DNA from 4 places in the Nonomuraea sp. NPDC049714 genome. Region 4 is predicted to be linked to each of the others. Evidence: riboswitches for the same ligand, from Rfam matches in the RefSeq annotation. Region 4 holds a riboswitch; each other region holds the start of a gene.
The links. A riboswitch is a leader RNA that binds a small molecule or an ion and turns the genes downstream of it on or off. The one in region 4 is predicted to bind cyclic di-AMP.

Region 1 (7,548 bases), on a different contig from region 4:
GCCACCGCTCGACACACTGCTGGCCGGCCTCGCCAAGGAGCGATCCACCGGCGCCCTGCGCGTGGGCAGGGCCGGCACCGTCTTCCTCGACGAGGGGCGCGTCACGTACATGGACTGTGCGCAGACGCCGGGCGTCGAGCGGCTGCTGGCCGCGCGGGGACGCGTGCCGGAGGCAGCGCTGCGCGCGCTGCGGGCGGACGGCGGCTGCGAGCGACTGCTCGAACAGGGGCCCGTCACCCTCGGCGAGCTGCAGTACTGCGTGCTGGGCGCCGTCCTGGACGCCGCGTTCTTCCTCCTGCCCACCACCGGGACCAGGCCGAAGTTCCGTCCCGGCGAGCGCCACTGGCTGGGCGGGCGGTGGTACTTCGACGTGCCCGGCCTGGTGCGCGAGTGCGCGCGCCGCCGCGCCCGGCTCGCCCAGATCTGGCCCGCCGCCGACGTGGACACCGCTCCCGTACGGCCCGCTCCCCGGCTGGCAGGACGGGGTGTGGCGCTCAGCGACGTGGAGTGGGAGGTCGTGGTCCGCGCCGACGGCGAGGCCACCTCGCTGGAGCTGGCCAGGCGGCTCGGCAGGTCCGGCTACTCGGTCATGCTCGCGGTGCGCAGGATGGCGGCGGCGGGCCTGCTCGACACGGAAGAGCCGGCCGCCGCGCTGCCCAAGCGGGACAGGCGGCCCGAGTCCCGGCGGGAGGCCGGCGGTCCCCGGCCCGCTGGGGCGCTGGGCCCGCAGGTGAACGCCGACCCGACGGACATCGAGCTGCTGCTGCGGCTCAAGAAGGCGCTGGAGGAGCTGTCGTGAGGTTCCCCTCACGCAAGAGGAGGCCACCGGTGGAGCTGCGTGACGAGGTGCGCAAGGAGATGGTCCTCCTGCGCGAACGCACCCCTGACGTGAGAGGCAGCGTCGCCTCGACCGTCGACGGACTGACGATCGCGTGCGACCTCGTGATCGACGGCGGCGAGCAGGTCGCCGCGCTGGCCTCGGCGCTGCTCGCGATGAGCAGGCGCATGCTCGCCCTGGCGGGGAGGGGCGAGCTGGAGGAGACGCTCATCTCCGGCTCGGCCGGCCACGCCGCCTTCTACGCGGCCGGCCCCACCATCGTCCTCACAGTCCTGGCCGAGCCCGGCGCGAACCTCGGGCTGCTCCGGCTGGAGGGCCGCAAGACGGCGTCCACGGTCGCCGCGGTCGCCCGACACGTTCATTCCCGATCGGAGGAAGCATGACCAGCATGGACATCTCGCTCAAGGAGATGATGACGATCGACGGCTCGCTCGGGGCCGCGATCGTCGACCACGGCAGCGGTATGGCGCTGGGCTCGCTCGGCAGCTCGAAGGACCTGGATCTCCAGGTCGCCGCGGCCGGCAACACCGAGGTCGTCAAGGCCAAGCTGCGGACGATGGACTCGCTCGGGCTCAAGGACAGCATCGAGGACATCCTCATCACCCTCGGCGGCCAGTACCACATCATCCGGCCGATCTCCGGCCGTGGCGGCAAGGGCCTGTTCCTCTACCTGGCCCTTGACCGCAACCGGGCCAACCTGGCCATGGCCAGGCACCAGCTCAAGACCATCGAGGAGAGGCTCGAGGTCTGACAGATCGCGGCGGCTCGCGTCCGGGCGCGGCGGGCGCGAGCCGTCGTCACAAACCTACGCTTTTCCGGCCGAATTTGAGGTCAGCTTCGTGATGGAACCGGCGATCTCCGGCCACAGGGGCTGCGGCAGGTCGTGCCCCATACCGGGGAGGACCAGGAGCTCGGCTCCCCGGATGGCCGCCGCGGTGGCCTGGCCGCCGGCGAGCGGAACCAGGGGGTCCGCGTCACCGTGGATGACCAACGTGGGCACGTCCACCCCGCCGAGCGGCTCGGTCCTGTCGGGGGAGGCCATGATCGCGGCGAGCTGCCTGGCGGTGCCCGCCGGGTCGTGGCAGCGGTCGTAGGCCAGGGCGGCCAGCCGCAGGAAACGCTCCCGGTCGAGCTCGAAGCCGGGCGAGCCGATCACCGCCCTGTTCGCCAGCGCCTGGGCCAGCACCGCCTCCCGGTCGCCGGCCGGCGGGGCGAACAGCACCGCGCCGGCCGCCTCGGTGGGCGGGGCCGCCGACGGGCCCGTGGTGGACATGATCGAGGTGAGGGTGAGCACCCGTTCGGGGTGCCTGAAGGCGAGGGTCTGGGCGATCATGCCGCCCATCGACGCGCCCACCACATGCGCGGCGGGCCAGCCGAGCACCTCCATCAGCCCGGCCGCGTCGTCGGCCATGTCGTCCAGCAGATACGCCGAGGGCGTCCCCGGTCGGGGGACGCCCTCGGCGTGCAGATGGGTGGACAGGCCCGCGTCGCGGTTGTCGAATCTGACGACGTGATGACCCTGCTCGGCCAGTAGCGAGCAGAATTCGTCGTCCCAGTGGATGAGCTGGGCGCCCAGCCCCATGATCAGTAGGAGAGGGCGCCCGCCAGGCGAGCCGAAGCTCTCGTAGGCCAGTTCGATGCCGTTGACCGATGCACGCGAGATCACAGATGACAATTACCGTCAAACGCTTCTGGCGTAAAGCCAAACCCAAGGGCGGCGGGGGACGGCGGAGGTCGGCGGGGGTCGGCGCAAAGCCATCCCCAGGGGGCGGCGGGGGGTGTCGCGTGCGGTTGGGGCTGGGTCAGCGGGTCATGAGACGGCGGATGCGGTCGCGGCCGAGGATGGCGCCGCCGCCGACGAGGGCCAGACCGCCGGCGAGGGCGGCACCGGTGACGCCGCTCGGCTCTTCGGTCGCGGCCGCGGCGGCGGGGCTGGAGGGGCCGGCGTACGCGGTCGCCTTGACGGAGACGGCGGGGCCGCCGGAGCCCGAACCGGCGCGGGCGGAGGCGTCGGCGAGAGGCTTGCCCTCCACGACCTTCGGCTCGCCCTTCTCGATCTTCTTCTCGGCCAGGATCTGCGGCGGCTTGGCCGGGTTGGCGTCCTTACGCGACCAGGCGCCGGTCGAGAAGGCCACCGGGTGGTTCTTCTTGCCCACGCCCTTGCCCCACTTGGTGATGACGTACTCGACCTTGATGTGGCCCTTGCCACCGTTGTTGTCGACCATCAGCGTCCGGGAGTTGAACGTGCCACCGGTCAGCTCGGCGAAGGTCTTGGAGTCCAGGTCCAGCATGACGCCGCTGCTGGAGGGAGCGCCGGGGCCACGGTCACCGACGAAGAACGGCATCTTCTTGCCGTTGTAGACCACGTAGCCCTCGGTCAGCAGGGGCCAGCTGGGGCTGGCGGCCATGCCCTTCTGCATGGGCTTGCCGCTGGCGGGCAGGCCGGTGTCGCCGGCGCGGCCGGAGTTGTCGTCCCAGAAGTACGAGGCCGTGGTCGAGCCCTTGAGCAGGACCTTCTGAGTGTCGTCGACATCGGCGTGGGCGGCGGGGCCGGCGCCGAAGGTCAGGACGCCGGCAGTGGCGGCGCCGGCGAGCAGGGTGATGGAACGCATGCCGAAGCGAGCAGACATGAAAAAGGGAATCCTTCGTTAGGTAATGGGGAAGCGCGCGCTCGCTTGAGGGCGTAGCCGGGCAGCGAAAGGCCGACGGACGCTACGCGGAGCGCGGAGAAGCTTGGGGGAAGTCGCCGCTCAGTGGGCGGCTGGTGACGTTACGCGGGCTGGGGGTACGCGGGAACGGAGCACAGGTGAGTTCGTCCTCTCCATCTCGCCTACCGGGTTAGCTGACGGGTTCGGACGTGGAGATGTCCTACCGGCCGCGAAGGCCGGATTCACCCCAGGAGATGGGTCCCCGGTTCCCGCGGAGGCGCGGGATTCGGCGCCAGGCGGCCGCCTCTTCCTGTTGAAGGGCCAGGTCACCGCCTGGTAACGCCACTCAACTTATAGGCCAAACCGGACAAACGCAAAGCAAATGCCATGAATTGGTTGAAAGATCTACCTAGGAAGGTCAAGAAAAAGGGGGGTACGGCATGCCGTACCCCCGCGAAATCCCCCGATTCAGCCGCCGCTCTTACGCCTGAACGATCGCTTGCTGGCAGCCGGCCCGTGTGCTCCGTGGATCTTCGAAGCGTCGGCGCCCCTGCCACCCGCACCCGTGTCCGCCTGCTGGTTGCGCTTGCGATCCAGCGCCTCGCGGAACTTGCGCTTCATCTCGTCCTCGGGGGTTTCGCTGACTTCCGGCTCCGGTGATTCCGCCATGAGGACCTCCTGGTGTTGGGGACATACACAGCTTGGCATGACGCTCCTTACAGCGCGAAACCGGGGATCGGCGATTCCGGGTCACAGCGGCGTGGAGCAGGTGCCCGAGCGGATGAAGGCCAGGCCGTCGTAGTCGTCCGCGAGCACGGTCGGAGCGAAGCGGAATTTGTAGGTGAGACGGTTGACCACGGCTCCGTAGGCGCGCACGTGCAGACGGCTGCCGAGCCAGCGCGCCACCCCCTCCGACCGCTCGCCGGTGCGCAGGTCCAGCAGGTGATCGTCCGGGCAGGCGGCGGCCAGCCTGGCCTCGACCATCGTGGCGTTGTCGACGCTCGGCACCCGGTTCCGCACGGGCGGCTTGCGCGGGTCGGGCTTGCCGAAGCGCATCCGCCTGGCCCTGAACTCCCCCTCGCCCATGAGCAGCCCCAGGGCGTAGTAGGCGGCGCCGTGCCGCTGCCGCAGGTGCCGGCCCATGGCCGGGACGGGGCCGCCGCCGTGGTTGCCGGACATCACATGGCCGTTGTGCGCCCACACCGCGACCTTCACGGCGGGATCGCCCAGCAGCCGGTCCACGTTGTCGGCGAGAAACAGGTCACGGACGGCCCCGACGGTCTGCTGCGGGTCGGCGTGCCGCATCGGCCGGGACGCCAGGACGGCGCTCTGCCGCAGCGTCCTGGCATGCGCGATCGCCTCACCCGCCGGTCCGGGCCCGGCGGCGAGGAAGTCCTCCAGGCGGCGGGCGGCTGTCTCGACGGCCGGGTCCAGGGGGCCGTCCACCCCCAGCCGGGTCTGCCCGAGCGCGGCCAGCGGCTCCAGGAACGCCGGGGCGACCTCCCCCAGGTATCGGGCCAGCCACTCGATCGAGGCCGCCGGATACTGCGGGTCGATCCCGGCGAAACGCACCTTACGCTCCGGGGGCGCGGCGCGGTTGTACTCGCGCATCCACTCCACCACCCCGAGCATCTCGCGCGTGTGCCAGGTCCAGAAGACCATCCCACCCAGCGCCTCGGCCGCGTCGCCGGTGCCGTGCAGCACGTAGTCGTTGACCGCCTCGGCCGCGGAGACGCTGGCCTCCATCGCCAGCACGGTGAAGCCCAGCTCCTCCACCAGGAAGCGCAGCAGCCGGTGCTTGAGTAGGAAGAACTCGCGGGTGCCGTGGGTGGCCTCGCCGAGCCCCACCACGCGCACGCCGTCCAGAGCGGGCCGCAGCGGCTCCAGGTCGGCGACGGGCGTGCCCGGCTCCAGCGCGGCCAGCCGGATGGCCCGCCCCGCCAGCCAGCCGGTCAGCTCTTCCGGGACGGCGACAGCGGTCATGACTTCTTCGCGCCGCGCCGTACGGCATCGCCCAGGAGCACCAGCCCGAGCAGGCCGAGGACGAGGCTCAGGGCGGTGTGCGCGCTGCCGTCGAGCCAGAGATGCAGCAGGCCGAAGTGCCGGTCGAAGGAGGTGGCCACCAAGCCGCCGAACCCCTGCAGCATGAGAAAGAAACCGAGAATCCCCATGGGCTACACCTTGCCATGGCGATGTCGGCGGCACAGGCGACCAAAGTATGCCCACAGCCGACCATCGAACGTTTCTTATTGCCGCCCAAGAAAGTGCGGATCATTTTTCTTACGGCAAAGATCCACACAGTCCGGAAAACTCGTACTATTTCTGGCAAAGCACCGGAAACGAGGCGAGGGCATGACAGGGGACGAGCAGCTTCCGGCACACATCGATCCGACCGTGCCCAGTGTCGCCAGGATGTACGACTACTACCTCGGCGGGAAGGACAACTTCCCGGCCGACCGGGAAGCCGCCGAGCAGATCATCCAGCTGGGCCGCCAGATGGGCTCGGACATCAGGGAGGTCGCCCTGGCCAACCGCGGGTTCCTGATCCGCGGCGTACGGCATATCGCCGAGTCCGGGGTGCGGCAGTTTCTCGACCTGGGCACCGGCCTGCCCACCCAGGACAACATCCACCAGGTGGTCCAGCGCGTCACGCCCGACGCCAGGGTCGTCTACTCCGACAACGATCCCATCGTGCTGGCCCACGCGCGGGCCCTGCTCGCCGACAATCCCGGCACGGTCATCGTGGAGGCGGACGTACGCGCCCCGGAGGCCCTCCTGGTGGCCGCCGCCGGCCACCTCGACTTCACCCGGCCCGTGGCGGTCGTCATCGCGGCGGTGCTGCACTTCCTGCACGACGACGCGGAGGTGGCGCGGATCATCGAGACCCTGCGCCGGCCGCTGGTCCCGGGCAGCCACCTGATGGTCTCCCACGGTTACATCGAGACCGGCCAGGCCGACAAGGAGGCAGTGGACGTGGTGCGCGACGTCTACCGGCGCAGCACGTCCGGCGCGATCGCGTGGCGTGACCGCGAGAGCATGCTGGGCTGGTTCGAGGGCCTCGAACTGCTGGATCCGGGCGTCGTCCCGGCCCAGCGGTGGCGCAACCCCGACGAGGACCCGTACGGCTGGCCCGGCCTGGCCCGCGGCGGCGTGCTGGCCGGGGTCGCCCGCGTCGCGTAGCTGTTCACCCGCACGGCGAGGAGAGAGCGCATGTTCCAGGTGGGGGCGGTCACCGTCACCGAGATCGTCGAGACCCGGATGTCCGTCCCCGTCACCCTGGCGTTCCGGGGCCTGAACGGCGAGAACCCCGCCGACCTGCGCCCCCGCTTCCCGGCGGCCCTCTTCGACCAGGCCGGAGACCCGGTGCTGGTCTTCCGCAGCCACGTCCTGCGCACCCCGCAGAGCGTGATCGTCCTGGACACCGGCTGGGGCAACCACAAAGAACGCCGCCTCGACCCGTACGGCCACCTCCTCGACACCGGCTACCTGGACACCATGACGGCGGCCGGCGTCGACCCCACGGACGTGGACTACGTCTTCTGCACCCACCTGCACCAGGACCACGTCGGCTGGAACACCCGCCTGGTGGACGGCGCCTGGGTGCCCACCTTCCCGAACGCGACCTACCTGTTCGTCCGGCAGGAGTACGAGCACTGGACCACGTCGGCGACCCCCGGCTCCTACGGCCACGACTCCTTCATCGACAGCGTCCTGCCGGTCGTCGAGGCCGGCCTGCACCGCCTGGTCGAACCGGGCCACGCCATCGACGACACCGTGCACGTCGAGCTCCTGCCCGGCCACACCCCGGGACACAGCGGCCTGCACGTGACCTCGGGCGCGCAGGAGGCGGTCTTCACCGGCGACCTGTTCCACATCGTCCACCAGTTCGCCCGCCCCGACTGGCACATCGTGGTCGAGCACGACGTCCAGCAGGGCGCGGCCACCCGCAGGGCCTTCGTGGACCGCTACACCGGCACCGGCGTCCGCGTGGTCCCGGCCCACTTCAACCTCCCGGCCGGCGGCTACCTCGAACCCCACGGGTTCACCGCCGGTTCCTGACCT
Region 2 (7,548 bases), 720 kb from region 4:
TCCGCACCCGGTCGCCCGGCGTCAGGGTGAAGTCCTGGCCGGGCACCAGGCCGGTGCCGGTGGACAGGATCACGCCCCGAGGGTGCCGGTCGGCCCGGAACAGGTAGCCGACCAGGTCGTCGAGGCGGCGGTGGAGCTGCGAGGTGGCGGCCGTGCCCTCCCAGGTGACCTCGCCGCCACGGAAGATCGTCATCTCGATCTCCAGGGCGTACGGGTCGGGGACCTCCCAGGCGGGGCGGATGCCGGGGCCGAGCGCGGTGGCGCCGGCGAACATCTTGGCCTGCGGGAGGTAGAGCGGGTTCTCCCCCTCGATGGAACGGGAGCTGACGTCGTCGCAGACGGTGTAGCCGGCGATCTCGCCGCTGGCCGTGACGACCACGGCCAGCTCCGGCTCGGGGACGTCCCAGGTGGAGTCGGGCCGCACGCCGATGGCCTCGTCATGCGCACGCACCCGCCGGCCGATCGACTTGAAGAACAGCTCGGGGCGCTCGGCGTCGTAGACCCGCTGGTAGATGTCGGGCTCGGTGCTCTCCTCGACCCTGGCCTCGCGGGACTGCCGGTAGGTGACGCCGGCCGCCCACACCTCGGTGTCGGGATCGACGGGCGCGGCGGGCGTCACCTCGTCGATCGGCTCGGAAGCCGCTTCGAGCAGCGTACGGAAGTGATCGAGGTCGGCGGAGAGCGCGTCGCCGAGCGAGAAGCCGGCGGGCAGCGCGCGGTCGCCGCCCGCGGCGCGCACCGCCCAGCGGGAGGAACGAGAGCAACGAACGAGGTGCATGAGCGCCTTCCTGTCAAGCGAACAGTGCTCCCGGTCAGGGCCCCGGCCGGGGCCCGTCCAGGTCACGGCGTGCCCGCGCCGGGCTCGCCATGTCCGGCAGCCTACTCAAGCGCTTTTCCGGTGCTGTGCCCGCGTCAGGCCGCGAACTCGGGGTAGCCGTACCCGACGACCTGCGACGTGGGACGGACCCGCTCCTCGACCTTGCCGTTGCCGGTGTTGCCCTCGATCGTGGTGATCGTGCCGTCGCCGTTGTCCTTCTTGACCAGGCCGACGTGGTCGATGGCGCTGGTGGTCTTGGCGCCGTTCCAGTCGTAGAAGACCACGGAGCCGGGCTTGGCGACGGTGCCCCAGCGCTGGTTGGCCTTGAACCAGTCGGCGTAGGTGACGGTGTAGGCGTCCCAGCCGACCGAGGTCCGGGCGCCGGCCTTCTCACCGACCCAGGAGACGAACATCGCGCACCACGGGGCGTTGGCGTACAGCTGCGGCCGGCCGCCGCCGTCGCGGGCCAGGGTCTCGGTGGCGCGCGGGGAGGACATGTACCAGCTGTGGTACGGCGTGCCGCCGCCTGCCGCGTTCTCCTTCACACCGATCTGGGACTCGGCGACCCGCAGCAGGGTCTGCGTGCTGACCTTGCCGGTCTCGGCGACGGGGACCGCCTTCTGCTGCGACGGGTGCTCGGCCGCCATGGCGGCGGTGCCGCCCAGGGTGGCGCCGGCGGCGACGCTCAGTCCAAGAGCGAAGGTGACGATGTTGGACCGGCTATAAGCGCGCTTGAGGATGTTCTTTGCCATTCTGGGGGTGCTCCTTACTTCCATGCCGCCTACCGGGTTAGCTGACGGGTTCGGGCGTGGAAGTGCCCTACGGATGCCTCAGGAGAGAGCAACCGATTCACCCCAGAAATACGTGGGTCCCCGGTTTCGCGAGTTTCGCGGATTCGGCGGCCGCGGCAGACCTGTGATCGAACAGAGGCACAGGTCAGCCACGGTCTCGGCGATTGCAACGGCCACGCGGGCATGTGAAAGACCCTGGCGTGTACCGCGGATGACTCAAAGGTAAGTGAACGGCATAGAACGATGCAAGTGCAGGGCTTGACTCCCTCACGGAATCCCCTGTCACGCAAGGGATTCAGCCCTCCATTCTTTACCTTTCTCCGGGTTTGACGAGGACAGAAAAGCGCCCATTCAGGGCCGGATGATCGCCATTCGGGTGACGGTGAACTCCTCGATGGCGAACCGAGGGCCCTCCCGGCCGATGCCGGAGTCCTTGACGCCGCCGTAGGGCATGTTGTCGGCGCGGAAGCCCGGCACCTCGTTCACCACCACTCCCCCGGCCTCGATGCGCTCGATCGCCGCGAACGCCGTGGCCAGGGAGCGGGTGAAGACCGAGGCGTGCAGGCCGTACCGGGAGGCGTTGACCGTGGCGAAGGCGGCGTCCAGGTCGGGCACCGGCCGTACGCACACCACAGGACCGAAGATCTCCTCGTCCCAGGCGGCGGCCCCGCCGGGCACGTCGGCCAGCACGGTCGGCGCGATGGCCCGGCCGTCACGCACGCCGCCGGTGACGAGCCTGGCGCCGGAGGATCCGATCCAGTCCAGCACCCGGTCCGTCGCCGCCGGGTCGATGAGCGGCGCCACCCGCGTCCCGGGCGAGCGCGGATCGCCCACGGCGACGTCCTTCATGCGCGCGGCGAGCAGCCCGAGGAACTTCTCGTGCACCGCCTCCTCGACCAGCACCCGCTGCACCGAGATGCACGCCTGCCCCGAGGCGTAGTAGCCGCCGCGCACCACGGCGTCGGCGGCGGCCTCCAGGTCGGCGTCTGCGGCGACCACGAGGGCGGCGTTCGAGCCCAGCTCCAGCAGCACCTTGGTGGGGGCGGCGGCGCGGGCGATGGCGTGCCCCGCGGCGGCCGAGCCGGTGAACGACACGGCGCCGATCCGCCGGTCCTCCACCAGCGTGCGGCCGACCTCCACGTCCCCGGTGACGAGCTGCACCGCGGCGGCGGGCAGCACGCCCGCCGAGCGCAGCAGATGCACCAGCCAGAGCGTGGCCAGCGGCGTGGCGGGAGCCGGCTTGACGATGACCGGGCAGCCGGCCGCCAGCGCCGGAGCGATCTTGTGCGCGGCCAGCAGCAGCGGATAGTTGAAGCCGGTGATTCCGGCCACCACGCCGATGGGTCGCCGCGTCCAGAACCCGATCAGCCCCTCTCCCGACGGCATCAGGTCCAGCGGCACCGTCTCACCGTGCAGCCTCGCCACCTCTTCGGCGGCGGTGGCCAGGGTGACGAGCGTGCGCGCCACCTCGACCCGGCAGTCCACCAGCGGCTTGCCGGTCTCCAGCACGAGCAGCCGCTCGAACTCCTCGCGCCGCTCGGCGACCGCGTCGTGCGCGCTCGTCAGCGCGGCGCGGCGCGCGTGCGACGGCAGCGCGGCCATCGCGGGCGCGACCGCGAGCGCCTCCTCCACGGCCCGCGCCGCCAGCGCCGCGTCCCCCACGGGCGCGCTCATCACGACGGAGCCGTCGTACGGGAAGATCACGTCAGCGTACGCCGGGGCTTCGGCCCACCCCTCCCCCACCGGAAGGCCGGACGGCCACGAGCCTGCGTAAGTCACTGTTTCCCCCTTTGTCCTGGCGATCGAGTCATGGCATGCGGGTCATGGCGATCGGGTCATGGCGATCGGGTCATGGCGATCGGGTCATGGCGATCGGGTCATGGCGATCGGGTCATGGCGTTCGCCGAAGGGCGCTCGGGAACACGTCGAGATACGCGGGCGCGCCCGCCCGCCCGGTCGCGGCCAGCACCGCGTGCGCCACGGCCCGGCTGAACACATCGGCCCCGGCGGCGAGCAGGTCGTGCAGGTGCACCCCCTCGGGCGCCGTACCGTCCCAGGGCGCTCGACGTACGGCGCCGTCCTGGAACTTCCCACCAGGTCCAGGCCCGTTCACGGCGGCGGGGCGGGATCCGTACGGGGTCCGGCCGGGTTGTGGCGGGGGCAGGGCGCAGGTGGAGACGGCGAAGACGGTGTCGCCGTCGACCATCGTGTGCGCGGGGCGGATGGCTCGGGCGAGCCCGTCGTGCGCGACCCCGGCGAGCTTGCCGCACTGGGCCTTGGTAAGGGTCAGGTCGGTGGCGACGACGCCGATGGTGGTGTTGAGCGAGGTCACCCCGGCGGGCCGCCAGGCGGCGACCTCCTCCGCCGACGGCTCCCCCAGGTGGTCGAACTCGCCGGGAAGCCCGTAACGGGCGCCGGACAGGACCCCGGTCCCCGGATCGAGGACGGACCCGGCGGCGTTGACCACCGCGAGCGCGGCCACGGTCACCCCCGAGGGCAGCACGACGCTCGCGCCCCCGATCCCCCCGGCGAGCCCGCCCGCCATGGCGCCGGTGCCGGCCCCGATGGATCCCCCTAGAGCGCTACCGCCCTCATTCGCCCGGGCCGCCACTCCGCTGGATTCGCCCGGAGCGCCACCGCCCTCCTTCCCACGGCCGGCCCCTGGAAAGGCCTGGCCGAGGGGGTCTGGAGAGGACGTGGCCGCGTCGTAGGCGGCGTGGCCGAAGGCGGCGTCCGGGGTGGCGCGGAAGCGGGTGCCTCTGCCGAGGTCGTAGATGACGGCGGCCGGGACGATGGGGACGACGCCGCCCTCCACCGGGAAGCCGACGCCGCCGTCCGCGAGCCGGTCCATGACGCCGCAGGCCGCGCTCAGCCCGTAGGCGCTGCCGCCCGACAGGACGATGGCGTGCGCGCGCTCGACCAGGTTGCGCGGGTCCAGGAGCTCGGTCTCGCGGGTGCCGGGGGCCGCGCCGCGCACGTCCACTCCGGCGACCATGCCGCCGGGCGGGGCCAGGACGACGGTGGTGCCGGTGAGGTAGCCGTCACCGGTCCGCTGGGCGTGGCCGACGCGGAGACCCGCGACGTCCTGCAGCGAGTTGGCGGGGCCGGGGAGCGAAGGGCCGTCCGGGCCGCTCATCACCGGCTCCGGGTGAGGAAACGGCGGGCCGCTTCGGCGAAGACGCGGGTGCACTGGACGATCTCGGCCACCTCGACGTACTCGTCCGACTGGTGGGCGATCCACTTGCCGCCGGGCCCGTAGACGACGGACGGGATGCCGCCCCAGTGGGTGAGTACGGTGCCGTCGGTGGAGCCGGGGACGCCGCCGTAGACGGGCTCGGCGCCGGTGACGTCGCGGTGGGCGGCGGCGAGCGCGGCGACCACCGGGTCGTCGACGGGGACGTCCACGGGCGGCCGGTCGACCAGGACGGACACCTCGGCGGTGATCCCGTCCCAGGCGGCCAGGTCGGCGACGCGGTCGGCGACCGCCTGGTGCGCCAGGCCGGGGATGGTGCGAACGTCGACGAAGACGGAGGCGGTCGCGGGGATGACGTTGACCTGCTCCTCGGTGCCGGCGCGGACCACGGTGGGGGTCACGTACACCTCGCCGAGGTGCTCGTGGGCGGGGTGGCGCTCCTGCAGATCCCGCTCCAGCGCACGCAGCCCGGTCAGCAGGGCGCCCACCGCCTGGATGGGGTTGCGGCCGTGCTGCGGCATCGCGCCGTGCGCCATCTTGCCGGTGAGGTCGACCCGCAGCCGCAGCGCCCCCTTGGCGACGGCGCAGATCTCACCGGCCTCGGGCTCGGCCACGATCGCGCCGTCCACGTCGGCGCCGAGCCCTTCGGCGACGAAGTGGTGGGCCCCCAGCATGAGACCTTCCTCGTCGGCCAGCGCGCACACCTTGATCCGCCCCGGGAACGGTCCAGCCAGTTGCAGCGCCCGGGTGGCGTAGAGGGTGGCGGCCAGGCCGGACTTCATGTCGGCGCTGCCCCGCCCCCACAGCCTGCCGTCGCGGATCTCGCCGCCGAACGGGTCCACCGTCCAGGTGGACAGGTCGCCTTCGGTGACGACGTCGGTGTGGCCCTCGAACATCAGCGTCGGCCCGTCCCCGCCGCCGCCTTCGACGACGGCGACCACGTTCGGCCGGCCGGGGGCGGCCTCGTACACGCTCGGCTGCCAGCCCCACTCGCGCATCTTGGCGGCGACCAGGTCGGCGGCGGCCTGCTCGCTGCGCCCGCGCGCCGGGTCGTTGGTGCTCGGCACGCGGACCAGCGCCTGAGTGAACTCGACCACCCCGCGGGCGTCCACCTCGATCACAGAAATCCCTCCAGCGTGGGTACGGCCCGCAGCAGCGTGCGCGTGTAGGCGTGGCGTGGCTCGGCCCAGATGTCGTCGACGGCTCCGGTCTCCACGATCTCGCCGCTGTGCATCACCGCCACCGTCTCGCAGACATGCCGTACGACGGACAGGTCGTGCGAGACGAAGACGAGGGTGAGGCCCAGCTCGTCGACCAGGTCGGCCAGCAGGTTGAGTATCTGCCCGCGTACGGACACGTCCAATGCGCTGACCGGCTCGTCGGCGACCAGCACCTTGGGGCGGGGGGCGAGCGCGCGGGCGATGGCGATGCGCTGGCGCTGCCCGCCGGAGAACTGGTGGGGGTAGCGGTCGGCGGCGGAGGCGGGCAGCCCGACCTGGTCGAGCAGCTCGGCGACCCGCCCGCCGACAGGCTCGCCGAGGGCGACGAGCGGCTCGGCGACGAGGTCACGCACCCGCATGCGGGGGTCGAGCGAGCTCATCGGGTCCTGGAAGACGATCTGCAGGCTCTGCCGCAGGAAGCGCAGCCGCCGCTCCGGCCTGCCGGTGATCTCCTGGCCGTCGAAGCGGATGGAGCCGCTGGTGGGCTGGTCGAGCGCGCACAGCAGGCGCAGCAGGGTGGACTTGCCGGAGCCGGACTCGCCGACGATGCCGAACCGCTCGCCTCGGCGCACGGTCAGCGACACCCGGCGCAGGGCGTACACCGCCTGGGCCGGCTTGGTGAGCGAGGTGCGCGGCCGATGGTAGACGCGGCTGAGGTTCTCAGCCTCGATCAGCGGGGTGCCAGCATGCGTGGGCATGGCCCTCTCCTGTCAGCGCGGGCTCCCGCTCGCAGGTCGCGGTGGCGTGCGGGCAGCGGTTTCTGAAGACGCAGCCGCCGGGGAAGTGTCCCGCCGGGGGGACGTTGCCGGCGATGGTGGGCAGCCTGGTGCCGCGCGGTGTCAGCTTGGAGGCGGCCAGCAGGCCTTCGGTGTAGCGGTGCCGGGGGTTGCCGAAGACCTCGCGGATCGGGCCGCTCTCCACCACCCGCCCGCCGTACATGACCAGGACCCGCTCGCACACCGAGGCGACCACGGCCAGGTCGTGGGTGATGAACAGCAGGGCCGGCGCCACCTCGGCGATCAGGTCGAGCATCTGCTTCTGCACGGTCACGTCGAGCGCGGTGGTCGGCTCGTCGCAGATGAGCAGGCCGGGCTCGTTGGCCAGGGCGATGGCGAGCATGACGCGCTGGCGCTGGCCGCCGGAGAGCTGGTGGGGGTAGGCGCGGGCCACCTGTTCCGGCTGCGGCAGGCGTACCCGGCCGAGCAGCTCGACGGCGCGGGCGCGGGCCTGGCCGGCGGGCCTGCCGTGCAGGGTCATGACCTCGGCGACCTGCGCGCCGACCCGCATGAGCGGGTTGAGCGCGGTCATCGGCTCCTGGAACACCATGGACACGTCCTGGCCGCGCAGGTCCTTCAGCCGCCGCTCGGGGACGCCCACCAGGTCGCGGTCGCGTACGCGGGCGCGGCCGGCGGCGTGCACGCCCTCGGGCAGCAGGCCCATGAGCGACAGCGCGGTCAGCGACTTGCCGGAGCCGGACTCGCCGATCAGCCCGACCCGCTCGCCGGGGCCGATCTCGAACGACACGTC
Region 3 (7,548 bases), on a different contig from region 4:
GCTGTTGCCCGTACTGGGGCTGCTGGCCATAGGCGTCGTCGGCCCGGTAACCGACGATGGTCACGTCGGGGTCGGGCTCGCCCTGCTGGCGTCCCGTGTTCTGCCCGTATTCAGGATGTCCGTACGGCGGGTTGTCGCCGGAGTTGTCCTGAGGATACGGCGGCTGTCCTGTGCTCACCGTGTCACCTCGCTTCGAGTGCGCATGTGGCACGTGTCAGGGCACATGCCTGTCCTGGCCCAAGGTATCGACATAGGTATCAACAATCACCTTTCCTGTCAGTCAAGGACCTCGTCACCCGACGCCAGGTGGAGCAGCATACGCGTGTTGCCCAGGGTGTTCGGCTTGACGTGCTCCAGGTCCAGGAACTCGGCCACACCTTCGTCGTAGGAGGCCAGCAGCTCGGCATAGACCTCAGGTGAGACCGGGGTGCCCTGGATGGTACGGAACCCGTGCCGGGCGAAGAAATCGACCTCGAAGGTGAGGCAGAACACGCGCTGCAGCTCCAGTTCCCTGGCGGTGCTGAGGAGAGCCGAGACGATCCGGTGGCCGATGCCCAGGCCCCGGGCCTCAGGGTGGACGGCGACCGTGCGGATCTCCGCCAGGTCCTCCCAGAGCACGTGCAGGGCGCCGCAGCCGACGACCTCGCCGCCGCGCTCGGCCACCCAGAACTCCTGCACGTCTTCGTACAGGGTGACGGTCGCCTTCTCCAGCAAGCGATGTCCGGCGCCGGCATAGGTGTCGACCAGGAGCTTGATGGTCCGGACGTCCGGGGTCCTGGCGCGCCGGACGACGACCTCTGTCTCTGGGACCGTGAGTTCGGCGACCTGCTCCATGGACATCCAGCGTACAGATGTCATTACGGCTCAGCCCTAACTCTCACCTCTGCCCCATCCTGTGACCTCTCGTGTTCGGGTGAGCACGCTCGGATTTGCACGGTTCCTACAGTCCCATCCCCCGACGAACCTAGGGCAAAGGGGACATAAATCCTTTTCTGTACGGGGTGCCACGAGATCACCTTGTGACCCTTCGGTTGTGAAACCTCTACAGACTCTGCAGTTCCGGTTGAGCAGGAACCTGGAGTGCATTAGTGTCCAGCGACGATGTCCCCCGCGATTCTCGTACGGGACGCGCCCAATCCCCGCAGGGGAGCCGGGGAACCACAAGTGGTGCCCGCACAGCACCACCAGGGGTGAATCCGAGTTTCGGCTCGGTAGGGCTGCTTCCGGCCCGAACCCGTCAGCTAACCCGGTAGGCGTCGATGGAAGGAGCTCGGTCGGTGAAGCGCAGCGGGACCAAGGAGAAACGGGTCCTCCAGCTCGGCGTTGTCGGCGTGACGGTCGCCGCCCTGCTCATGGCCGGCCCGCCCGGCTCCGCCGCCGCCGACCCGAAGCCCTCGCTCAAGCAGCTCTCCAAGCAGGTCGAGGAGATGCACGTCGAGATCGAGACGCTGACCGAGAACTACAACGGGCAGCGCGTGAAGCTCAAGGCGGCCCAGAAGTCCGCGCAGAGCGCCAAGAGGACGCTGGCCGTCAGTGAGGCCGAGCTGACCGCCAAGCGCTCCAAGGCGATGGTGCTCGCGCAGAACGAGTACATCACCGGCGGGCTCGGCAACGCCCTGACCTTCGCCGGCTCGATGGACCCCGAGAACTACCTCGACCGGGCCGCCACCACCTACGCGCTCCAGCAGCAGCAGGGCGAGGAGGTGGTCCAGCTCACCAAGGCCATGAAGGCGGCCGAGCGGGCCAGAGCGGGCGCCAAGGCGCGCATCGACGAGGTGACGGAGATCGTCAAGGATCTCGACACCAAGCGCGACAAGATCGTCAAGATGGTCGCCAAGGTGGAGAGCAGCCTCTTCAAGCGCGCGCTCGGCGAGGCCGGCCGCCCGGGCACCCCCGCCACCCGCGTCAGCCTGCCCATCCCCGGCTCAGGCAAGGCCGCGCAGGCCGCGCAGTGGGCGCTCACCCAGCAGCTCAAGCCCTACATCTGGGGCGCCGAGGGCCCACGCGGCTACGACTGCTCGGGCCTGGTGATGGCGGCCTACCAGCGCGTGGGGATCTCGCTGCCGCACTACACCGGTGACCAGTGGACCGCCGGCAGGCACATCCCCAAGGAGGAGCTGCGCCCCGGCGACCTGGTCTTCTTCTACAGCGACCTGCACCACGTGGGCATCTATCTGGGCGGCGGCATGATGGTGCACGCGCCGCGGACCGGTGACGTGGTGCGGATCGCGTCGCTCGACCGGCGCCCCTACGCCGGAGCCGTGCGCATCGCTGACTAGATCACCTCGCGCTGGATCACCTCGCGGGCTAGATCAGCTGCCGGCGTGCCGCCCAGGCCACCGCCTCGATCGCGGTGGCCACGCCGATGCGGTCGCAGATCCCCCGCAGTCTTCGGCGCACCGTCCGCCCGCTGATGTCCAAGCGCCGTCCCACCCGATCCACCGTTACCCCCTTGGCGAGCTCGGCCAGCAATGCCAGATCGGCATGGCTGAGCTCAACGCCTTCAGTGAGCACATTCATCGGGAGCCCTCCCTCCCAACAGCACGACTCGGAGACGTCATTGATCCGAGTGAGGCTGCTCGTCCCGCCAGACGGTAAACGCATGCGGGAAAGGTCGTCAAGCACGAGATCGGCATGACTTGACGCGCCTCGCCGCAGCTGAAGTACTCGCTATATGTCGGCAAATATCGGGGCGCAATGATCGCGGTGGTGACACCTGCGCAGCTTCGCTCCGCCGTCCCGCGCGGACGGCGGAGCCGCTGCCGGAAAGAGCCCGCTCAGCCGGTCGGTCTCACCAGCGGGAACAAGATCGTCTCGCGGATGTTACGGCCGGTGAACGCCATGACCATGCGGTCGATGCCGGCGCCCATGCCACCCGTCGGCGGCATCGCGTACTCCAGGGCCTGCAGGAAGTCCTCGTCGAGCTGCATGGCCTCCGGGTCGCCGCCCGCGGCCAGCAGGGACTGCTCCACCAGGCGGCGGCGCTGCTCGATCGGGTCGATGAGCTCGGAGTAGGCGGTGCCCAGCTCGGTGCCGAACCCGATCAGGTCCCACTTCTCCGTCAGCATCGGGTTGTCGCGGTGCTGGCGGGTCAGCGGGGAGGTCTCCAGCGGGTAGTCCATGACGAACGTGGGCTGGATCAGGGTGTGCTCCACGAGCTCCTCGAACAGCTCCTGGACCAGCTTGCCCTGTCCCCACTTGGCGTCCCAGTGGACGTCGTGCTTGTCGGCGAGCGCGCGGACCCGCTCCAGCGGGGTCTCGGTGGTGAGCTCCTCGCCCACCGCCTCCGACACCGCGTCGTACAGCCTGATCCTGGGCCACTCGGGGATGCCCAGGTCGACCTCGACGCCGTCGTGCACCACCACGGAGGTGCCCAGCGCGGCGACCACGGCCTTCTGGTACATCCGCTGGGTCAGGTCCGCCATGTCGTTGTAGTCGAGGTAGGTGCCGTAGGCCTCGATCATGGTGAACTCGGGGTTGTGCGTGGAGTCCGCGCCCTCGTTGCGGAAGTTGCGGTTGATCTCGAAGACCTTCTCGATGCCGCCTACGACCAGCCGCTTGAGGTAGAGCTCGATGGCGATGCGGAGGTAGAGCTCCATGTCGTAGGCGTTGATGTGGGTCTTGAAGGGCCGGGCGGCGGCGCCCCCGTGGATGGGCTGCAGCATCGGCGTCTCGACCTCGAGGTAGCCCTCCTCGTGCCAGAAGTCGCGCACCGCGCGCACGGTGGCGCTGCGGATCCGGGCCATCTCGCGGGCCTCGTCGTTGACGATGAGGTCGACGTAACGCTGGCGCACCCGCGCCTCGGGGTCGGTGAGGCCGACGTGCTTCTCCGGCAGCGGGCGCAGGCACTTGGCGGTGATCTGCCAGCTGTCCGCCAGGATCGACAGCTCGCCGCGGCGGGAGGTGATCACCTCGCCCTCGACGCCCACGTGGTCGCCCAGGTCGACGTCGTGCTTCCAGGCGGCCAGGGACTCCTCGCCGACCTTGTCGAGGGAGATCATGACCTGCAGGTCGCCGCTGCCGTCGCGAAGCGTGGCGAAGCAGAGCTTGCCGCCCACGCGGTTGAGCATGACGCGCCCCGCCACCCCGACCCTGTCGCCCGTCGCGGCGTCGGGTTCGAGGCTCTGGTATTTCTCCCTCACCTCGGCGTTGGTGGCCGTACGGGGGAAGTTGACCGGGTAGGGATCGACGCCCTGACTGCGGAGGCGGTCGAGCTTCTCCCTCCGGATGCGCATCTGCTCGGGAAGTTCTTCGCTCACACCACCAAAGGGTAGGGGATACGGCCACCTGCAAGCCGTCGTCGGCTCCCTGCAGGGGCGTCGCAAGAGCTCCCGGTTACCAATGACACACGAGCGGTCCCCTTCCCGAGCAGGGGGCCGCTCGTCCTAAGCGGTATTGCGGGCGTAGACGAGGCGCAGGCCGATGAGGGTCAGCCACGGCTCGTGCACGTCGATGGAGCGGGACTCGCCCACCACCAGCGCCGCGTGCCCGCCGGTGGCCACCACGGTCACCTCGTCGGGGTCCTCGGCCAGCTCGGCGGCCATCCGCTCGACGATGCCGTCCACCTGGCCGGCGAAGCCGTAGATGATGCCCGCCTGGAGCGCCTCCACAGTGTTCTTGGCGATCACCGAGCGCGGCCTGACCAGCTCCACCTTGTGCAGTTGCGCGCCGGCCGCGGCGAGGGCGTCGACGGAGATCTCGATGCCGGGGGCGGTGACCGCGCCGACGTACTCGCCCTTGGCGGACACCGCGTCGAAGGAGGTGGCGGTGCCGAAGTCGACGATGATGCACGGGCCGCCGTACTGGTCGATGGCGGCCAGCGCGTTCACGATGCGGTCGCTGCCCACCTCCTTGGGATTGTCCATCCGTACGGGCACGCCGGTGCGCACGCCGGGCTCGACGATCACCGCCGTGACGTCGCCGTAGTAGCGGCGGCACATCTCGCGCATCTCGTTGAGGACGCTGGGCACGGTGGAGCAGATGGCGATGCCGCCTACGTCGGCCCCCTTGAGCAGCGGCGACTGGCCGAGCAGACCCTGGAGGACGACCGCGATCTCGTCGGCGGTGCGGCGGGCGTCGGTCGCCAGCCGCCAGTGCTCGATGACGTCCTCGCCGTCGAAGAGGCCGAGCACCGTGTGCGTGTTGCCGACGTCGATCGTGAGCAGCATCGATTACCCCCGTAGATCCAGTGCGACGTCAAGGGCCGGCGCCGAGTGGGTGAGCGCTCCGACCGCAAGGTAGTCAACGCCAGTCTCAGCCACATCACGTGCCAATTCCAAGGTCAATCCCCCGCTGGCTTCAAGAGCAACCGTGCTTTTCGCACTATTTTTCGCGATTTGCACGGCATGTACGGTCTCTTCGACCGTGAAGTTGTCCAGCAGGACGACCTCGGCCCCCTCCGCGAGCACCGCCTCCAGCTGCTCGACGCTGTCCACCTCGACCTCGATCGGCAGGTCCGGGTAGCGCTCGCGCACCGCCAGGAACGCCTCGGCGACGCCTCCCGCGGCCACCACGTGGTTGTCCTTGATGAGTGCCGCGTCCGACAGCGACATGCGGTGGTTGACGCCACCGCCGCAGCGCACCGCGTACTTCTCCAGCGCCCGCAGCCCCGGCAGCGTCTTGCGGCTGTCCCGCACCCGTGCGGTCGTGCCGCTGATCGCCTCCACCCACCTGCCGGTCAGCGTGGCGATGCCGGACAGGTGCGTGACCAGGTTCAGCGCGGTGCGCTCCGCCGTCAGCAGGGCCCTGGCGGGCCCCTCGACGGTCATCAGCACCTCGCCCCGGCGCACCCGCTCGCCGTCCTTGGCCTTCCGTTCCGTACGGGTCGCACCCAGCCGTACGAAGACCGCCTCGGCCACCGCCAGGCCGGCCACCACGCCGTCGGCGCGAGCCACCAGGTCCCCCACCGAACGCTGCCCCGCCGGGATCGTCGCCAGGCTCGTGACGTCACCGGCCTCCTGCAGGTCCTCAGCCAGCGCCCGGTCGATCACCGCGTCGACGCCGGCCGGGTCCAGACCGGCGGCGGTGAGCTCCTGGGCCAGGCGGTTCGGCATCGCGTCACCGTGCGGCGTGTAGGTCATCTGCGGGCCCTCCTCGGTCAGGGTCACGTCCAGGTGACCCAGCCATTCGTCGTCGTCGCGGTCGGGGAAGTCCTCACGCCAGTGCGAGCCACGGGTCTCCTGCCTGGCCGCCGCCACGCCGGTGAGCACGGTGGCGACGGTGAGCAGGTTCGTCGCCTCCCACGACTCGGTGCAGGCGGCCACCTGGACCGGAGTCCAGCGGGCGTCGCGCAGCGCCTGTGCCGTGGCCGCGAGCGAGGCGTGACTGCGCAGCACGCCCGCCCCGGTGCTCATGTGGGACTGGATCCGGCCCCGCACCCGCGGGTCCGCCAGGCCCGTGGGCGCCTGGGACGCCACCGGCTCGCCGGGCGCGCTCCGCAGGTGATGGATGTCGTCGGCGATCCGCTCGGCGAAGACCAGCCCTTCGAGCAGCGAGTTGGAGGCCAGCCGGTTCGCGCCGTGCACCCCCGTGCAGGCGACCTCACCGCACGCGTACAGGCCGTCGATGGACGTACGGCCACGCAGGTCGGTACGGACTCCGCCGCTGGCGTAGTGGGCCGCCGGCGCCACCGGGATCGGCTGGGTCACCGGGTCGATGCCGTGCTCACGGCAGACGGCGTAGATGGTGGGGAACCTGGTCCGCCACTTGTCCTCGCCGAAGTGGCGGCAGTCGAGCAGGACGTGGTCGCGTTCCTTCTCGCGCATCGTCCGCATGATCGCCTTGGCCACCACGTCCCTGGGCGCCAGGTCCGCCAGCTCGTGCACGCCGGTCATGAACCGGTCGCCCTCGTGGTCGACGAGGAAGGCGCCCTCGCCCCTGACCGCCTCCGAGATCAACGGCTGCTGACCGGTCGCCCCCTTGCCGAGCCAGAGCACGGTGGGGTGGAACTGGACGAACTCCAGGTCCCGCACCACGGCGCCGGCCCGCAGCGCGAGCGCCACGCCGTCACCGGTGGAGACGAGCGGGTTGGTCGTGGAGGAGTAGATCTGGCCCATGCCGCCGGTGGCGAGCACGACGGCGGGCGCGCGCACGGCGCCCACGCCGTCACGGGCTCCCTCGCCCATGACGTGCAGCGTCACGCCGGCCGTCCGGCCGCGCGCGTCCTTGAGCAGGTCGAGCACCAGCGCCTGCTCGATCACCTCGATCCCGCCGGCGCGAACCGCCTCGATCAGCGCCCGCTGCACCTCGGCGCCGGTGGCGTCGCCGCCGGCGTGCACGATCCGGTGCCGCCGGTGGCCGCCTTCCCTGGTGAGCTGGAGGTGCCCGTCCGGGGTCCGGTCGAAGTCCGCGCCCCGGTCCATCAGCCGCCGTAGCGCGCCCGGCCCCTCGGTGACCAGCGTCCGCACCGCACGCGTGTCGCACAGGCCCACGCCGGCCAGCCGCGTGTCGTTGAGGTGCTCCTCGGGGGTGTCCGCCGGATCGAGGACGGCCGCGATGCCGCCCTGCGCCCAGCGGGTGGACCCGGCGGCGAGCACGTCCTTGGTGACG
Region 4 (7,548 bases):
CCAACGGGCTGTCCTCCGCCGCGCCCGCCGAGCTGCGCGCCGACGCGCGGATCCTGGCGGAGGTGCAGGGCGCGGTCGACCGGGCCAACAGCATGGTGTCCAGGCCGGAGCAGATCAAGAAGTTCACCGTGCTGGCCGCGGACATCACCGAGGAGAGCGGCCACCTGACGCCGACGCTCAAGGTCAAGCGCAACCTCATCGTGAAGGACTTCGCCGCCGACATCGAGGCTCTCTACACCGGGGACCAGCGCTAGAGCAGCGCTACAGCAGCGGCCGTCACAGCTGGGCCCGTCACAGCAGGGCGCGGAAGCGGGCGGCCGCCTGGTCCCAGGACCACTCCCCGGCGATCCAGTCGCGGCCGGCCGCGCCGAGCTTGCGCGCCTGGTCGGGGTTGGCCAGCAGCTCGATCAGCGCGGCGGCGATCTCCTCGACGCTGTCGCCGTCGACGACGAGGCCGGTCTCGCGGTGCCGCACCGCCTCGGGCGCGCCGCCGGAATCGCCCGCCACGACCGGCAGCCCGGTCGCGGACGCCTCCAGGAAGACGATGCCGAGCCCTTCCACGTCCACGCCGCCCCATCGGGTGCGGCACGGCATGGCGAAGACGTCGGCGGCGGCGTAGTAGCCGGGCAGGTCGGCGGCGGGGACCGTGCCGGTGAACACGATCGACGGCAGGCCCGCGGCGAGCTTGTCCAGCTCGCGCCGGTACGGGCCGCCGCCCACCAGCAGCAGCACGGCGTCCGGCACCGCCCGCAGCACCTCGGGCCAGGCCCGGATGAGCTGGTCCTGCCCTTTGCGCGGCACCAGCCTGGACACGCAGGCGACCACCGGCCGGCCGCTCAGGCCTGCGAGCTCGCGCGGCTCCGCCCTGACCGCCGGGGGGCGGAACAGCTCGGTGTCCACGCCCGGCGCGAGCCGGACCAGCTTGTCCTCCCCGATCACGGCCGCCAGCCGGGCGCGGGTGTAGTCGCCCAGGTAGGTGACCACGTCGGCGTGCTCGCCGATCCTGCGCAGCACCGAGCGGAAGACCGGTGCGCCGGCCCACGACGCCTCGTGGCCGTGGGTGAGCATCACCACCCGCCGCGCGCCCGCCGCGCGCAGGCGCGGGGCGAGCAGGCCGAGCGGCGCCGCCGCGCCCAGCACGACCGTGCCCGCGCCGTGCTCGGCGACCAGCCGGGCGGCCCGGCGGGCGACGGCGGGCGTGGGCAGCATGAGCCGGCCCGGGTGACGCACGATCCGGTACGGCTGCCGCCGGTCGAATTCGGCGCACCCGGGCCAGGCCGGGGCGTAGACGGCCGCGTCCGGCGTGCGCAGGGCGAGGCCGTGCACGAACGACTGGATGCCGCCCGGCCGGGGCGGGAAGTCGTTCGTGACGAAGACCACCTTGGTCACGGGCCGGGGACGCCGTTCAGTTCTGCCCAGGAGCGCGCGAGGGCGATCCGCTGAGGCGTCGTGGGATGAGATGCATAGAGCACATATTCCACCGCATCCGGCGACAAGTCAGAAATGTTGGTGCTTGCCAGGCGTTTCTGCATCGCGGCGAACGTGACCGGGTCCCTCGTCAGGTCCAGGGCATGGACATCGGCCCTGGCCTCGACGGTGCGGCTGAGCATGTTCTGGACGGGGCCGGACAGGAACGTGGCCAGGGTCATCAACCCCATGATCACGCCGACCGCGCGGGGATCGGTGATCGAGGCGATGCCCGTGCGCCTGCGCAGCAGCCGGAACCCGAGGAACAGCATGATCGCGCCGAGCGCGGTCCCCATCGCGCCGACGAGCGTGCCGTAGAGCACGTCGTCGCGCTTGGCGTGACCCAGCTCGTGCGCCACGATCAGCTCCACCTCGGGCTGCGGCGCCTTGAGCAGGGTGTCGTAGACCACGATCCGGCGGGTGGCGCCGAAACCGGAGACGTAGGCGTTGAGCGCGGTCGTCCTGCGTGAAGCGTCGGCCACCAGCACGTCCTCCACCGGGACGCCGTCGCGCTCGGCCATCGCCATCAGGTTGGTGCGCAGCGGCCCGGCGGGCATGGCGTGGAAGTCGTTGAACACCGGCTCGAACACCACGGGGTAGACGAAGGAGGCGCTCACGGTCAGCGCGAACGCCCCCACCGCGGCGGGAATCCACCAGCGCCTGATCCGGCGGGCCAGGGCCACGATCGCGAGCACCATGACGGTCAGCAGGGCCGCGTTGATGCCGATGCCCTTGAGCCGGTCCGCCGTCCAGCCCACCCAGTCCTGGGTGGACAGCCCATAGTCGCGCAGCACCGTCTCGAACCAGATGCCGAGCGGCCAGCGCAGGGCCTCCTCGATCGCGGTGATGGCGAACACGCCCAGCAGGACCCGCACCCACCACGGGCCGCGCACCCATCCCAGCAGCTTCGCGCCGAGCGGGGTGGCGACGAGCAGGCCCGCGAACACCAGGCCGAGCCCGAGGGACAGATAGCTGGGCAGGCTGGTGGCCGCGTCGAACGCCTGCGACCTGGCCAGCTGGGCGGCGGTGAAGTCCCGGGCCGGGTCGGGCGTGACGGCGGGCGCGGAGGAAGGCAGCGCCTGCCAGGGCGTGGTGAACGCCACCACGCCCACCAGCACGGCGCCCAGCACGGCGAACGCCGCCCCGGCCTGCCGCCGCAGCATCGTGGCCCGCCGCTCGTCCCCCGCTTCCGCCACACCCCTCCCCTGCCCCTCTGGAGGCCGTCCAGCACCGTTGCCGGGCGCGGCTCCCCCCTCCGGGGCCTGTCCAGCGGGTCGCCCCGCTGCGGGCTGTCCGGCGCCGTTGCCGGGCGCGGCTCGGCCGGCGGGCTCGGCGCTCTCGCCGGCCTCTACGGCGACCTCGCCCGCCTCTGTGACGCCGACGTCGTCGTCCGCCGCGTCGTTTCTGTTCTGGTCCATTCGCGTCCCCTCACGCCAGCTGGTCGCGCATGTACGCGCGCCACCGCTCCGTCAGCATGCCGGTCGAGAGCCCCAGCGAGGCGAGCGCCCCGTCGACGCCGCCCGCCTGAGCTTCACGGTAGAGCCTCACCAGGGTCCTCTCACCCCGGTTCCCGGCGAGGAAGCGACACGCCAGCCAGGCCTCCTGGTACGCCCGCGCGAGCCTGGCGCCGTCCCCTTGGAGGGCGAAGTCCGCCGGTCCCGGCAGATGGCGGGGCATTCGTCCCGCTCTGACCTCGGCGGCGAGCTCGGCGGCGGCCACCCGCACGGGCAGCCCGGCGTCCCGGTAGGCGACGTAGTCGGCGAAACCCTCGTAGAGCCAGATCGGCAGCCCGCCGGTGCCCGCGGCGACATGGGTCAGCTCGTGCGTCAGCACCACGTCCCTGCCGGTCGCCGTGAGCCGGGCGAAGAACTCGGGCACCACGATCACCCGGCCGTCGTCCGCCACGGCGGCCAGCCCGTCGACCGACGCCACCCCCGCTAGCCCGGCGGCCTCGGCGGCGGAGCCGGGCACCAGGACCACCGGACGCACCGGCCGGCCCAGCACGCCCGCCACCCGCCGCCCGGCCGCGTCGGCCCGGCGCGCCAGGTCGCGGAGCAGCTCGGCGGGGGCGTGGTGCCCGGCGACCGAAGAGCTTCTCCCTCGTACGACCACCGCTTCGTCACCCCACGGGGCCGGGACCTCGGCGAGGTCCGGAGCGCTGGCCGTGGCGGCCCCGGCCAGCAGCAGGGCCGCCAGCACCGCTCGACGGCTCACCCGCACGGACACGATGCCCGATGGTAGCCGTCCGAACGGCAGCTCCGCCTTGAAGACGGCCCGAAGACGGCCCGATGGCAGCCTGATGGCGGCCGGGACGGCCGAAGGCCCCGTCCCGGGCGGGACGAGGCCTTCGGACCGGGGATCACAACCCGGGACGTACCGCGCCCACGAACGACGACTTGCGCCATCCCGCGAGCTTCTCGATGCGCACCCGTTCGCCTGTCCTCGGCGAATGGATCATCTTGCCGCCGCCGACGTACATGCCGACGTGGCCGAGCCCGCGGAAGAACATCAGGTCTCCTTCCCGCAGGTTCTTGTAGGAGACCTTCGTCCTGATGCGCGCGAACTGGCTGTACGTGACGCGCGGGATCTTCACTCCGGCCTTCTTCCAGGCGAACTGGACGAGACCCGAGCAGTCGAACGAACCGGGTCCGGTGCCGCCGTAACGGTACGGGTCACCGATCTGCTTCTTGGCCACCGCGACCGCCTTACCGGCCATCAGCTGTTGCCGAGCGACCTTGGCCCGCTTCGCGGACTTGGCGGACTTGGCCGCCTTCGTCCCGGAGGAGCCGGAGGATTCGCTCATCGTCGCCGCCTGCGCCGACGTGGCAGGGAGGACCATCCCTCCGGCTGTCACGGTCATGGTCAGCGCCACGCCACTCAGGGCGATGCGGGACAGACGGGGGTTCTGCGAAGAGGTAGACAGGATTTCTCCTTGGAGCTTCCACGAACGCCTACCGGGTTAGCTGACGGATTCGGGCCTGGAAGTCGCCCTACGGCGCGTGTCGCGCCGATTCACCCCTGATCCGGAAACGCGGATCGCTGGGTCCCCGGCTCCGTGCCTCCTGGCTGCACGGACTCGGCAGGTCACCGCCTCCATTCGTCTACAAGGGCGGGGCGGCGACCGGCTGGAATGTTCATCGGTCCACCTCGGAAGATCCGATGGCGGTCCGCGGCGCCATGGCGTGGCGCCGCGAGGCCAGAAGCTACGCCCGGTCGTCACGATCTGGCAAAGCCTGAGTGCCTCAGTCAAGATCAGACAAAGGGCGAGTCAAGTCCTCAACCACTGCTGGGATATGGGGGTTCGTTATTGAAAAGTGACCCTTCTCACAGTTGACGAATGAATGGATTGTCAGGTCCCATCCGTACCTCTTGTCACATGCGTCACATCCATTCACGCCTGGAAAGCACAAAACCGGGCCCCGGAAATGTTCCGGGACCCGGCTCGAAGGGTGTGGATTACGGGCGGCGGGCGCCCGCGAAACTACTGCCGTAGGCGGAAAGGGAGACCACCTTGACCACATCACCGGTCTGCGGTGCGTGCACCATCTGACCGTTGCCCGCGTAGAGGCTCACGTGCCCCAGTCCCTGACTGAAGATGAGGTCGCCGGGCTGCAGGTCGTTCATGTCCACCGCACGGCCGGCCGTCCACTGCTGCCAGGTGGTGCGCGGCAGCTCGACGCCCGCCGCGCGCCAGGCGGCCTGCGTGAGGCCGGAGCAGTCGAACCCACCCGGTCCCGTGCCGCCGAAGACGTACGGCTTGCCGATCTGGCCGTAGGCGAAGGACAGCGCCGCCGCGGCGTTGCCCGAGGCCGGACCGGTGTACTTCAGACCGGTGCTGTTGGGATTGCCGGCGCGGTAGGCGCCGAGCCTGTTGAGGAGCTTCTTCTGCTGCGCGATGAGCGCCAGGATCTCCTTGCGGTCCTTGTTGACCGCGTCGCGCTCCTTGTCGGCGTCGCCGAGGGCGTCCTGGGCGCTGTCGCGCTCGATCTTGAGGCCGCGGTTCTCCCGGTCGAAGGCGGCGAGCTTGTCGGCTCGCTCCTGGGAGAGCTGCTGGGTCAGCGACATGCTGTACAGCATGTCGCCGGGCTCGTCATTGGTCATCATCGTGGGCAACGAGGTGTAGTCGCCCATCTTGTAGGTGTCGACGGCCATCGCGACCACCTGCTCGCGCAGATCGGCCACGGTGGCCAGCTTGCGTTTGTAGCTCTCGTTGAGCTTGGCGTAGCGGCCGCTGGCCGCTTTGTACTTCTCGGTCGCCGTGTTGTAGCGGTCGACGACCTTGTCGGCCTTGTCATTCAGCTTTTTCAGCTTCGCCTTGGCCTGGCTGACCGTGGGCTTGGGATCGGCCAGCGCGCCTCCCATCGGGGTCAGCAGCAGCCCGATCGCAAGACCCGTGGCCAGGGGTATCCGGCCCAACCTCACAGCGTCGCCTCCCAGGGGATATACCTGGGGCGAAATAGTACAGAAGTGACGGGGTAAGTCTCACCTAAACGTCATATTTGTAATCTAGGCGCGGCCCAGCCGTCGAAGCAGCAATCCAGACGGAACGGGTCTGGCTCCCATCCGCCGCACCGATTCGGCCACCTCGCGGTCGGAGGAGACCACGGCGATGGCCCGGCCCGGCGGCTCCGCGCGTACGAGCTGGCGGATCAGGTCGTCGGCGATCTCGCCCGGCGCGCTGAACAGCACCCGCACCCCGCGCGGCGCCACCACCTGCACCGGCGAGTTGAGCTCGGCGCCGTCGAACACGGCGGTCACCTCGACCCGGGTCTGGGCGACGAGCCCGCCGAGGCCGGTCATCAACCGGGTGCGCTGGTCGGCGAGGGTGAGGGTGCCGTAGCCGGACTTGGTCACGTTGTAGCCGTCGATGATCAGATGCACCTGGGGCAGCGCGAGGAGCTGGTCGAGCAGCTGGGGGTCGTCGTCGGCCAGCGCGCGGGCGGGCACCCCGCGCACCCCCGGACGCTCGCCGGTGGCCGCGGCGACCGAGTCGGCGGGCTTGCTGATCGTGGTGGGCAGGGCCAGCTCTCTGCGCAGCCCCGCCGAGGCGTCCTGCAGCGCGTCGAGCAGCACTCTGATGCGGGCGTCCTCGATGCTCCTGCCCTCGCGGGCGGCCCGGCGCGAGGCTTCGAGCTGCTTCTCGACGTCGGCCAGGCGCTCGCGCAGCCGCCGCAGCTCGGACTCGCCGGCGCTGCCCGCGGCCGAGGCGGCGATCTTGGCGTCCTCGGCGGCGTGCGCCATCTCATCGGCGCGGCGCACGGCGGCCTTGGCGCGCTCGCGCGTCTCGTGCAGCTTGCGGCGCAGGTCGGAGTTCTCGGCGCGGGCGGACTTGAGCTGCTCGCGCAACCGCTCGGCCTCCTCCTTGGCGGTGCTCTTCAGGGCGGCGAGCTGCTCGCGCAGCCGGGAGACGACCTCCTCGCGCTCTGAGCCCTCGGCCGCGACCGCCGACCGCTCCAGATCCGCCCTGGCCGACTCCACCATCTCCGCCCAGCCGGGGGGGCGGATGAGGTAGGCCGCCGCGGCGACGAGCACCGGATCGGCGGCGGGCGGCACGTTGCCCTCGGCCAGTGAGGCGATGAGCTCCGGCCAGCCGGCCGCCACCGACTCGGCGACCGCCTCGCGGAACTCCTTGTCGTTCTCCAGCTGGGCGGCGATGGGGGCGCTGCCCAGCCTGGCGCGCTTGCGCGGGTCGAACTTGGCGATGCCGCGCAGCGGCGGCGGGACGGCGACAGGCGGCATCGAGCCGAGAACCTGAGCCGCCAGGTCGACGACATTCAGCCGCACCTGCTCGGGAAGCGGGCGAGACAGGCCTTCACCCGCTGAACTCATCCCACTGTCCCTTCATGACATGCTCTTTCAGACAAGGGTACGGCTGTCGGCTACCTGTCCGTAACGGACACCCGAAAGGGGACAAGCGCTTGGTGGGCGTCAGCGGACCGCGCGAGGACCGGCGCTCGCCCAGCAGGCGCGCCACGTCCGGCCCTGTCAGGGAACGCGGTACGACCTGACGCGGCCGGCCAGGCGAAAAGCTGGAATTCCAGCCCTCAGCCTCCGGGAACCGGCTCCGACGATCGACCGGCC

Region 1: another riboswitch for cyclic di-AMP. It lies ahead of ACIBQX_RS15325 (hypothetical protein); the one in region 4 lies ahead of ACIBQX_RS06160 (C40 family peptidase).
Region 2: another riboswitch for cyclic di-AMP. It lies ahead of ACIBQX_RS02720 (CHAP domain-containing protein); the one in region 4 lies ahead of ACIBQX_RS06160 (C40 family peptidase).
Region 3: another riboswitch for cyclic di-AMP. It lies ahead of ACIBQX_RS40055 (NlpC/P60 family protein); the one in region 4 lies ahead of ACIBQX_RS06160 (C40 family peptidase).

The regions. Positions count from the first base shown of each region.
Region 1 covers NZ_JBITLM010000003.1:433,241-440,788, forward strand. The annotation lists gene ACIBQX_RS15305 (MarR family transcriptional regulator) at 1-799, shown strand, start outside; gene ACIBQX_RS15310 (roadblock/LC7 domain-containing protein) at 829-1,221, shown strand; gene ACIBQX_RS15315 (hypothetical protein) at 1,218-1,589, shown strand; gene ACIBQX_RS15320 (alpha/beta fold hydrolase) at 1,644-2,504, opposite strand; gene ACIBQX_RS15325 (hypothetical protein) at 2,641-3,468, opposite strand; cyclic di-AMP (ydaO/yuaA leader) riboswitch at 3,651-3,788, opposite strand; gene ACIBQX_RS15330 (DUF5302 domain-containing protein) at 3,955-4,155, opposite strand; gene ACIBQX_RS15335 (erythromycin esterase family protein) at 4,237-5,469, opposite strand; gene ACIBQX_RS15340 (hypothetical protein) at 5,466-5,657, opposite strand; gene ACIBQX_RS15345 (SAM-dependent methyltransferase) at 5,839-6,666, shown strand; gene ACIBQX_RS15350 (MBL fold metallo-hydrolase) at 6,697-7,545, shown strand; gene ACIBQX_RS15355 (DJ-1/PfpI family protein) at 7,548-7,548, opposite strand, start outside.
Region 2 covers NZ_JBITLM010000001.1:554,574-562,121, forward strand. The annotation lists gene ACIBQX_RS02715 (fumarylacetoacetate hydrolase family protein) at 1-778, opposite strand, end outside; gene ACIBQX_RS02720 (CHAP domain-containing protein) at 913-1,569, opposite strand; cyclic di-AMP (ydaO/yuaA leader) riboswitch at 1,581-1,728, opposite strand; gene ACIBQX_RS02725 (aldehyde dehydrogenase family protein) at 1,960-3,387, opposite strand; gene ACIBQX_RS02730 (P1 family peptidase) at 3,500-4,744, opposite strand; gene ACIBQX_RS02735 (M20 family metallopeptidase) at 4,744-5,922, opposite strand; gene ACIBQX_RS02740 (ATP-binding cassette domain-containing protein) at 5,919-6,719, opposite strand; gene ACIBQX_RS02745 (ABC transporter ATP-binding protein) at 6,682-7,548, opposite strand, start outside.
Region 3 covers NZ_JBITLM010000013.1:293,661-301,208, reverse strand. The annotation lists gene ACIBQX_RS40065 (RDD family protein) at 1-178, opposite strand, end outside; gene ACIBQX_RS40060 (amino-acid N-acetyltransferase) at 277-834, opposite strand; cyclic di-AMP (ydaO/yuaA leader) riboswitch at 1,120-1,271, shown strand; gene ACIBQX_RS40055 (NlpC/P60 family protein) at 1,278-2,279, shown strand; gene ACIBQX_RS40050 (LuxR C-terminal-related transcriptional regulator) at 2,308-2,520, opposite strand; gene lysX (bifunctional lysylphosphatidylglycerol synthetase/lysine--tRNA ligase LysX) at 2,778-4,259, opposite strand; gene ACIBQX_RS40040 (type III pantothenate kinase) at 4,386-5,168, opposite strand; gene ACIBQX_RS40035 (L-aspartate oxidase) at 5,172-7,548, opposite strand, start outside.
Region 4 covers NZ_JBITLM010000001.1:1,279,163-1,286,710, forward strand. The annotation lists gene ACIBQX_RS06140 (AMP-dependent synthetase/ligase) at 1-254, shown strand, start outside; gene ACIBQX_RS06145 (glycosyltransferase family 4 protein) at 292-1,389, opposite strand; gene ACIBQX_RS06150 (M48 family metallopeptidase) at 1,386-2,885, opposite strand; gene ACIBQX_RS06155 (hypothetical protein) at 2,896-3,693, opposite strand; gene ACIBQX_RS06160 (C40 family peptidase) at 3,827-4,270, opposite strand; cyclic di-AMP (ydaO/yuaA leader) riboswitch at 4,401-4,559, opposite strand; gene ACIBQX_RS06165 (NlpC/P60 family protein) at 4,924-5,889, opposite strand; gene ACIBQX_RS06170 (NYN domain-containing protein) at 5,974-7,296, opposite strand.